DNA from 2 places in the Aureibaculum koreense genome. Region 1 is predicted to be linked to the other one. Evidence: riboswitches for the same ligand, from Rfam matches in the RefSeq annotation. Region 1 holds a riboswitch; the other holds the start of a gene.
What was found. Region 1 has a riboswitch for cobalamin ahead of UMM65_RS06575 (DUF5074 domain-containing protein). Riboswitches for the same ligand answer to the same signal wherever they lie in the genome.
Positions count from the first base shown of each region.

Region 1 (4,430 bases):
ATGGGACGTTCTGCCGGTCATTTGGCATTTGGTATTGCCTCGGCTTGCCATTTTCAGATGATGATAATACCAGAAATGTTCAATAAAACCAACATTACTTTTGATAAGATAATCAATATGATTATATCTTCCATTGTTAAATGTAAAATAAAAGGGGTTGAATATGGTGTTGCATTGGTGAGTGAGGGCGTATTCCATTTTATGGATGAAGAAGAAATTATCAATTCAGGAATTAATTTCACTTATGACGACCACGGACATCCAGAGTTGGGTAATGTCAGTAAGTCGCATATATTCAATTATTTATTGCAAATTAAATTAAAAGAAATTGGACTGGAAGTGAAATCTAGGCCAGTTGAATTGGGTTATGAATTAAGATGTTGTAATCCGATAGCATTTGATTTAACGCTTTGTACTTTATTGGGTATTGGTGTTAAAAAATTATTTGATCAAGGCAGTACCGGGTGCATAGTAAGTGCAAATTCTAAGGGAGATATTACCCCGTTATTTTTAAAAGATTTTGAAGATGAAAATGGTAAAATTCCTCCTAGATTAGTTAACATAAATTCAGATATGGTTCAACTGTTCATTAACAATCTTTTCTTTATTCAAGAAAAGGATTATAAAGAGGCAAAACAATATTTATCAAATCCAGAGGAATATGATTTCAAAAAAATATTAAATTGGATTTAAAATTAAAACAATAATATGGCACAATTTTCAAGAATAGAAGTCGCAACAGCAATGAAAGAAACAGGAATGATTCCATTGTTTTTTCATAATGACATAGAACTAAGCAAAAAGGTATTAAAAGCCTGTTATGATGGTGGAGCAAGATTAATGGAATTTACCTCGCGTGGCGATTTTGCCCATGAGGTTTTTGGTGAATTGACCAAATACGCCATTAACAAACTTCCCGGAATGATTATGGGGGTTGGTTCAGTAACGGATGCGGCAGCAGCTTCGTTATATATGCAATTGGGGGCAAATTTTATAGTAACGCCTGTTTTACGGGAAGACATTGCCGTTGTATGTAACAGACGAAAAGTATTATGGTCCCCAGGCTGTGGTACATTAACGGAAATTACCAAAGCGGAAGAGTTGGGCTGTGAAGTGGTTAAATTGTTTCCTGGTGATATTTATGGCCCTCAATTTGTAAAAGGTATAAAAGGCCCTCAGCCTTGGACGAGCATTATGCCCACAGGCGGAGTATCGCCAACAAAAGAAAACCTAAAAGGTTGGTTCGATGCTGGAGTAACCTGTGTTGGAATGGGCTCCCAATTAATTTCAAAAGAGATAATTGCAAATAAAGATTTTAAAGGGCTGGAAAAAAAGGTCAAAGAAGCTTTAAATATTATTAAAGATGTTAGAAAATAACTCAGTTATTTTGGTTTTAATTTTTATAATTTAAGGATGTAATCCATTTATTGAGTCGTCCTGAAATAAGTTGTCAGTTTTTAAAATTAAATTAAACCAGAGAAGTTAATTTCTCTGGTTTTTTGTTGAACGAGTTTAAACTTAGAGTAATGATGCAACTTTAGTTCCTTTCAACACATTTTGTTGCATTTAATTATATGGAAAGAGCTCGCCCATAACACTTATACAACATCCTAGATTATGAATTACACTCCACTTGTCCGCTTATTCATGAGAAAAATCCGTTGCGTGGTCAAACTCCAATAATCCTTAGGTAACCTCAAAAGAGTGTTATTAATTAAAAAAGGAGCTAATAATTGATCATTTAGATTTTGCTTTTACGGTTGTTTACCTATATATTCTTTATCTGAGAAAATTATATCTATAGGTGAATTACCCACATTTTTAATTAATTTAGACCGTGTTTTATCTTCATTATAAATGACCAATACACTTTTTTCGGTATCTAAAAAGTCTTCAAGACCCAAAACGTAGACTTTTTTTGTCAATGGGTGTTCTTTAACTAAAGTGGTCAATAGCACATCGTTTAGCATTGGTGTGGAAAATTTTTCAATAGTTTTTGATTTTGTATTAAACCTATAGATTATACCTGAACTTGACTCGCTCCAATAGGCGTTATAACTATTTTTGCTCATAGTCAATAGGCTATTTGTATACAGATTAACATTGTCGTTTGTAATTGTTATGTTTTCAGCAATGGAATAGTCGAAATTTAATTTAATAAAGGAAGCCTTTTCTGTTCTTTTTTCCGTAGCAACCCATATAAAACCATCCGCATCTTTAATTATACCTGATATATGTTCTTTAAATTCTTGAAGAGCTGTAATTTTTTTAGATACAATATCCATAGCTTTTAACGTTTTGCCATCTGCAATTAAAACATTGTTGTTATCCAATAGCAAAGCCGAATTACTTGGTAGCATTTTTGTGGAAATAGTTTCTATGGGAGCACTGATGCCAGTATTTATATTGACATGGCCCAATTGATATTTTTTACGTCTTCCTCTGCCGGTTGAACCAACGATCAATCCTTCATCTTCAGAATACATTAAAAGATTACCAGGGTTATCTATATCGGAATTTGATACTATGCTTTCTTCTGATAATGTTTCTATATTTAGTTGAGAAATAAAATTTGGTCCTTTACGATTAACAATATAAATGCTTTCGTTATCATTATACATTGACGAAGCGTTACCGTTTACAGAGGTATAAACATCAGGAGTGAATGCAAAAGCGGTGTCCAAATGTCCCAAGGAGGTTTTGTCGGATTCAAATGTTAGAATAAAGGTATTATCATAGGTTTCAATAATTTTTGGATTATCAGAATCCGAAGAGCACGAGGCGATAATAAATGCAAATACGATTGCAGTGAAAAGTGTTGGTTTTTTCATTATAATTGTTTAAAAAGTTACAAAGTCAAACAGCCTTTAAGTACACTAGATTAAAGTATATTTAATGAAAAGGTGTTATAAATATATTTTCGCCTTTTATCCGAAAGCAGAAAATAAGAATGTAGTTTTGGCAGGTCTCCTGGCTCGCGTCTTGTTAAAACCTTCCCGTGTTAACAGTGGTGTAAGAATTTAACAAGCATCTTCTTAAAAAGATTTAGCTCACAGTTGCGGATACAGCTCAGGATTCTTAAAAATAAATCACCTGATTCCCTATTAATTTTATTTTTATCATAAAAATAAAAACCAAAACTCGAAAGCAAAGATACTTAAATTCGCTTTAGGAAAAGAGCTTCATTAAAAAAAATTAGGCATAACCTTAGATTTTATGTTTTCAGCTGCATTTACAGAAGCTGTAGCTTTTAACATTCGGTAAAACTAAAAAAATCCATTCCAAAAAAAAGGAATGGACTTTGTGCTTTAGGTGACCTAGGCAAGATTACTCCCTACGCTCATGATTCTGTAAAGCTCCGCTTTGAAAATTAAAAACCCTCAAAATCAAAAAAGCAAGCTTTATAATTTTGCTTGCTTTTTAATTTATTCGTGACCTCGACAGGATTCAAACCTGTAATCTCTTGAGCCGTAATCAAGTGCATTATTCAGTTATGCTACGAGGCCAATTTTTATTTGGAGTGCAAATATATTCCTTTTTTTTGAACTGATTTGAACTTTTTGCATTTTAGCGAAAATTAGTCAGTTTCTGTCCCGTTGAAGACTTTTTTGATTTTGCATAGCCGTGCTATGGAAAGATAAAAAGGAGAAAGTGGGCGTAAAGAGGCAATTTTTTAGCAAATGAGAAGAGTTTAAATCAGTTCATTACTTAAATAAAAGGATATGAGTAATAATTTTAAAGGCCTAGATCTTTTTTGAAATTCTCTAATATTGGTGTTGCTTTTTCTAAATCTTCTTGATAGATAAATAATTGAACTTGAGAGGGGGAACCTCCATAAAAACCTGAACGCAAACCCGATTCAAAATTATTTTTTACCAAAGATGGTATTTGTTGGTCGTCTAAATCTAATTGTAAGCGTTGAATTTCAATTAATGAACCTGTAAAAAATTTAATATGTTTAGAATTATCGTCCATATGATATAGTTTAAGGCAAAGATATAAAAGATTATTATGAGTCGAGACTGTTTTTGGTAACATAATACCGCCAACCTATTAAAGCCAATTGCAGTTTAGTAGCTTTACTCATGTCAAAATCTTTTTTTGATAAACTAGGGAGCAACCATTTGTTTAATTTTGCTAATATTTTGAAAAACTTTTTTTTCATAGTACTAAATTAAACAAAAAAGCTCTCTTTTTAAAGAGAGCCGTTCTGGTCGAGTTAGTATTTTATATTATTCCTTTTTTAAGGCAATTTCAACGACCCCATTTTTGCCTTTGTCGCCATACTTTTCTTCCGCTTTTTTGCCTTTAAAAACATTAATGCTTTCGATATTATCTGGGTCAATCTTGTCCATTTCTTCTTTTGTGATTTCTTTACCATTTAAAATGTATAAGGGTTGTTCTTCTCCAGAAGTTCGTATTTTAAATTT
Region 1 is NZ_JAXKVV010000005.1:121,026-125,455, forward strand. It holds gene UMM65_RS06565 (6-phosphofructokinase) at 1-693, shown strand, start outside; gene UMM65_RS06570 (bifunctional 4-hydroxy-2-oxoglutarate aldolase/2-dehydro-3-deoxy-phosphogluconate aldolase) at 709-1,377, shown strand; gene UMM65_RS06575 (DUF5074 domain-containing protein) at 1,755-2,831, opposite strand; cobalamin riboswitch at 2,944-3,154, opposite strand; tRNA gene UMM65_RS06580 (tRNA-Arg) at 3,433-3,506, opposite strand; gene UMM65_RS06585 (putative signal transducing protein) at 3,736-3,975, opposite strand; gene UMM65_RS06590 (SsrA-binding protein) at 4,010-4,165, opposite strand; gene UMM65_RS06595 (TonB-dependent receptor plug domain-containing protein) at 4,233-4,430, opposite strand, start outside.

Region 2 (4,430 bases), on a different contig from region 1:
AAATTTTTTGTTCATTTTTATTATAGTTTTAAAGTTAAATTAATATGATAGTTAATACCGGGCATCGGCCTGTACGAAACGGTTTTATAATCGCTGTTAAATAGATTGTTGATACCACCACCTACAATCCAATTGTGTTTTTTTCCGAAAGTATAATTTGCCGATAGGTTGGTCAATATAAAATCGTTGAGTACCGTATCGGGATTGTTGTTTGTATGCGTAAAAACCTCACCGGTATAAATAGTGTTTATCCTCGTAGAAAAATTCTTGATTTTATAGAACACTCCGAAAGTTGCTTTATGATATGGCACATAGGTTAGCTGATAGCCTGTTTCGTTATTTTTAGAAATAGTATAACTGTAAAGGGCATTGAGTTTTAATTGATGGTTATTAATAGCAAAACCGTAGTTCACATTGCTTTCTATTCCATAAGTTTTAACACTATTTGTGTTCATAGGCCTCCATAAATTGCCTGAGTATGGTAACCAGCGTATCAAATCGTCAATATCATTATAATAACCAGTCAAAATAAATTTTAAATTATCGAAAATTAATTCGTTGGAAAGCTCATACTGTAACGATGATTCCGCTTTCAAATCAAGATTTCCTGCTCCAGGCCAGTACAGATCATTAAAGGTGGGGATTCTATAATTTTTGGATATAGCTATTTTAAGTGCGTATTCAGGAATAGGTTGCCAATTGGTACCAACAGAAAATAAAACGGGACTTTCATAATCTTCGTTCAATTCCCCTCGTAATGTGGTCTGATAGGTAAACTTTTTTGATAATTGATGCTTTAGATAAAGATTGGCACTTCCTGAATTTCGTTTTACATTATCATAGTTTGTTCCTTTTGCGGTAGCTAAATTGTATTCTCCTCCTATATTTAACAGCAGTTTTTTGAACTGTACTTTATAATTATAATTGGCAATATATGTCCAGCCATTGCCGTTATTAGAACCTTCTCTGGTATCAAGTTCAGGATAGAACCTATACTTTTCGTTTAGTAAGGCAACCTTAACCGTTGATTGGTTTTTGCCCGATTTGTGCTTATATTCACCTAACAATCGTAAATGCTCATCGGTATATTTATTTCTTGTTTGCGTGGTTTCTAAAATTGATAAATGCCTTTCACCAGAAAACCAATTGGAATATACCTTAAACGTAGTTGCAGCATTGAGTTTATAAATACCATTTATAGATGCGTTGATGTTATAAAACTGTCCGTTTTCGTTACGATTATCCGTATCCAAATATTTATAGTCGTTATCGGAATCTAAATAGCTTACACCGATTTGCAGATTCGTTTTTTTACCTGAGATACTGTGGTTTGTGTTTAGGTTTTTAGTATTAAAACTCCCGTAAGAAGCACTGATTTCGTGGGTGTTTTTTTGATAAACCTCTAACTTGTTATTCAAATACACTACCCCACCAATGGCTCCTGTTCCAAATTGTGTGCTTCCACCACCGGGACGCACCAATACTTCCGAGATATTTTGTGTATTAATAAGGTTGAAATCCGTTTGTCCTAAAAATGGAGAATTGATGTTAATACCATTCCAAACCACAGCAGTTTGCTGAGCAGTAGTACCTCTAAATGATGCCGAAGACACCATTCCAAATCCGTTTTCTTTAAAATGAATGGGAGTCTCAAATTGTAAAACTTCGGTTAGTTGTGGACGGTAATTTGATAATTGTGCCTTAGAAATAGAAATAATAGGTTGCCCAACGGATTTATCTTCCAATTTTTCTGCAAATAGATAAACCGTATCCAAAACAGTTCCTTTTCCTTGCGAATAGCCAAGAAAAGTACATAAAAATAAAATGTAGGCGATATAATATCTCATAATTTCTGTTTATCCCGAACAGGTAATTTTGTTTTAAAATGTGTTTGTAATTGGCAGGTCTCCTGGCTTGCGTCTTATTGTTAACCTTCCCATCTCGCCGTCGGCGGACAGTGGTAAGCAGTCTTTACAATAAGCATTCCGACGCGTCGGAACTAAGCGTACAGTTGCGGGAACAGCTTCTGATTTTAACAGAATTCCCTTTTAATTTCCACTTCTAGTTCTTAGTTAAAAGTGTAAAACCAATACGTGGCAAAGATAGATTAATTAGTATTAAGAACAAAGAATTATTTGGGATTATGATTGAGCTGGAATATCGAGGACAAAAGGTCAAAAAATGTACGTTGCATTAGGTAGAAATTTAAACAACTGATAAATTATGTTATTCATCCAAAGAAAGAGTTCCCGTCAATACGCCCGTCACGCTCCAATGGCTAAAACTACTCCCTTCATCTTCTCCTTGGTCAATTACAACTTGAATAGTATGCTTACCCGGTTTTAACGCTGTTAACGGAATATAATAAGGTGGTGTTGGTGTTCCCGGACACCAATTGGAACGGCTTAGATCACTGGAAGATAATCCATTTCCAAAATTACCTGAGGCAGGATTCGAAAAACGATAAGTAGCACAATCCGTACGCCATGGAACGATTTTGAAAACTTCTTTGCCATCGATAAAAATTTTATTCATTTTAGGAACAAACTCATCTCCCCTGCCCCATCCACCATGGCCTGTGGTAGTAAACAACAATTGTAAATCTTCAATGTTTTTTGGAATTTCAAAATGAACTGTTAGTGTGTCAGTTTTGAACAATCGTCCATAATTCTGACCTGACATTTCCAAAGTATTTACGGTAGAAAATAAAGGTTCAATATATTTAGAGGTTTTAGTTTCATCTACTCTAAACGAAGGGTAAAAGTCTAACTCAAGGCTTACCTTATGGCCACCTTTATCATAATTCCCTATAAAAACCCCAACCCAAATTTCATCAACATTGTTTGGAATTAATGGAGTGATTTCTTGTTTATAACGTACATCTTCTGCCCAATCGTAATTATTTATTACACGTTTATCATTAAAATAATCTGCACCAAATGAGGTAAAAAATCGCATAATCTCAACGGGTGGTTTATAATTTTCACTTTTAATTATGCCTTGATATTTTTCTCCTGTATTATCGGTATAAATCGGTAATTGATCCAATCCTTTTAGGTAAGCGTCCATCACCGAAATGTTTTCATCTACAGGAATTATAAACACCGAACCCGTTCTGTCATACGCATCACCATTGGAACGGCATTGTAATTTTACAAATATGTTACCGCTGTTTTTTAGCTCTGGTGTGAGTTTTATTTTTTTCATAATTACCGAACCCTTGCTCAAACGGTACATTTTATCAATCTCTAAGCTGTTAGCATCGGGAACCTCAATTGAAGGGTCAAAATTCACAATTTCATTATCAAAAATGGGCACTTTTATAAACCTAGAATTTATTTTGATTTCTTCAAATTCGGGCGTGGTAACCTCTTGTGCCTCATCGGCAAGATATTTGCGTGGGGCTGCTTTTTTATTTTTCTCGATAGAACTTGCTAACAAAATACGATTTCCATTTATTATTATTTTTAACACTAAGGCATTTTTACTCGGCAAAAAAGTAGGACTTGGCGAACCTTTTATAGTAGCTTTTTCCGTAAACCACATTTCAATCGTATTTGAAAAATAAGAATACTTTGCGTATTTGCATTTATAGCCTAAAATGGTTTCCGGCTTGTCTTCAAAAATAGGCTTGGGCAGACTATCAAACGGAGTAACTTCTTTAAACAATTTGTCATTATATTCTGTTGTACTTACAATTTCATTAGTCTTATAATCGGTAAATTGTTGAATTTTATCGTCGCTTTCGGATAAAAATACAATTTGATTTTGATAGGTAATCGTTGTTTTTCTATCACTCTTTTTTCCGTTGGAAATATTGTCGTATTTAATGTTATAGCTAACTGGGTTCTTTTGAGTGTAGGCTATGATCGGGATGATTAGGAGGAGAGTGTAAATTATTTTTTTCATGATTATACTAACTAAATTAATGGAGACGCAATTTACCTATTTTCAATAAACTAATTATAATGATGAGTACAAAATATAACCGTTAGATACTAACAATACTATGTTAAAAACAATTCATCTTTTAATCATTTTTTAATTATGTATAAAGGTCAAAATATGTATTTTTACTGCTCACAAAATCAAAGTAATGATCTATTTTTTTGGAGAGCCACAAAACAAAGTATTTGCAGTACAAACCCGCCTAACGGACGGGCAGGCCTCAACCAGTTTATCAAGTGAAACTATAACCAAACTCACTTGGTTGTTTGGCAATAAAACCTTATTACAACAAGCATCTGTAGATGCTTTTTTTGTTGGTCCTCGTGCCGCAATGATAACACCTTGGAGCACCAATGCCGTTGAAATCACCCAAAATATGGGTATTGAGGGTATTATTAGAATTGAGGAATTTGAGACTGTTAACGAAGATTTTTCTGATTTTGACCCTATGCTTTTTCAGAAATACAAGGTGTTAAATCAAG
Region 2 is NZ_JAXKVV010000006.1:133,253-137,682, forward strand. It holds gene UMM65_RS07765 (YncE family protein) at 1-15, opposite strand, end outside; gene UMM65_RS07770 (TonB-dependent receptor plug domain-containing protein) at 21-1,847, opposite strand; cobalamin riboswitch at 1,883-2,106, opposite strand; gene UMM65_RS07775 (PNGase F N-terminal domain-containing protein) at 2,227-3,909, opposite strand; gene purL (phosphoribosylformylglycinamidine synthase) at 4,097-4,430, shown strand, end outside.
Region 2: another riboswitch for cobalamin. It lies ahead of UMM65_RS07770 (TonB-dependent receptor plug domain-containing protein); the one in region 1 lies ahead of UMM65_RS06575 (DUF5074 domain-containing protein).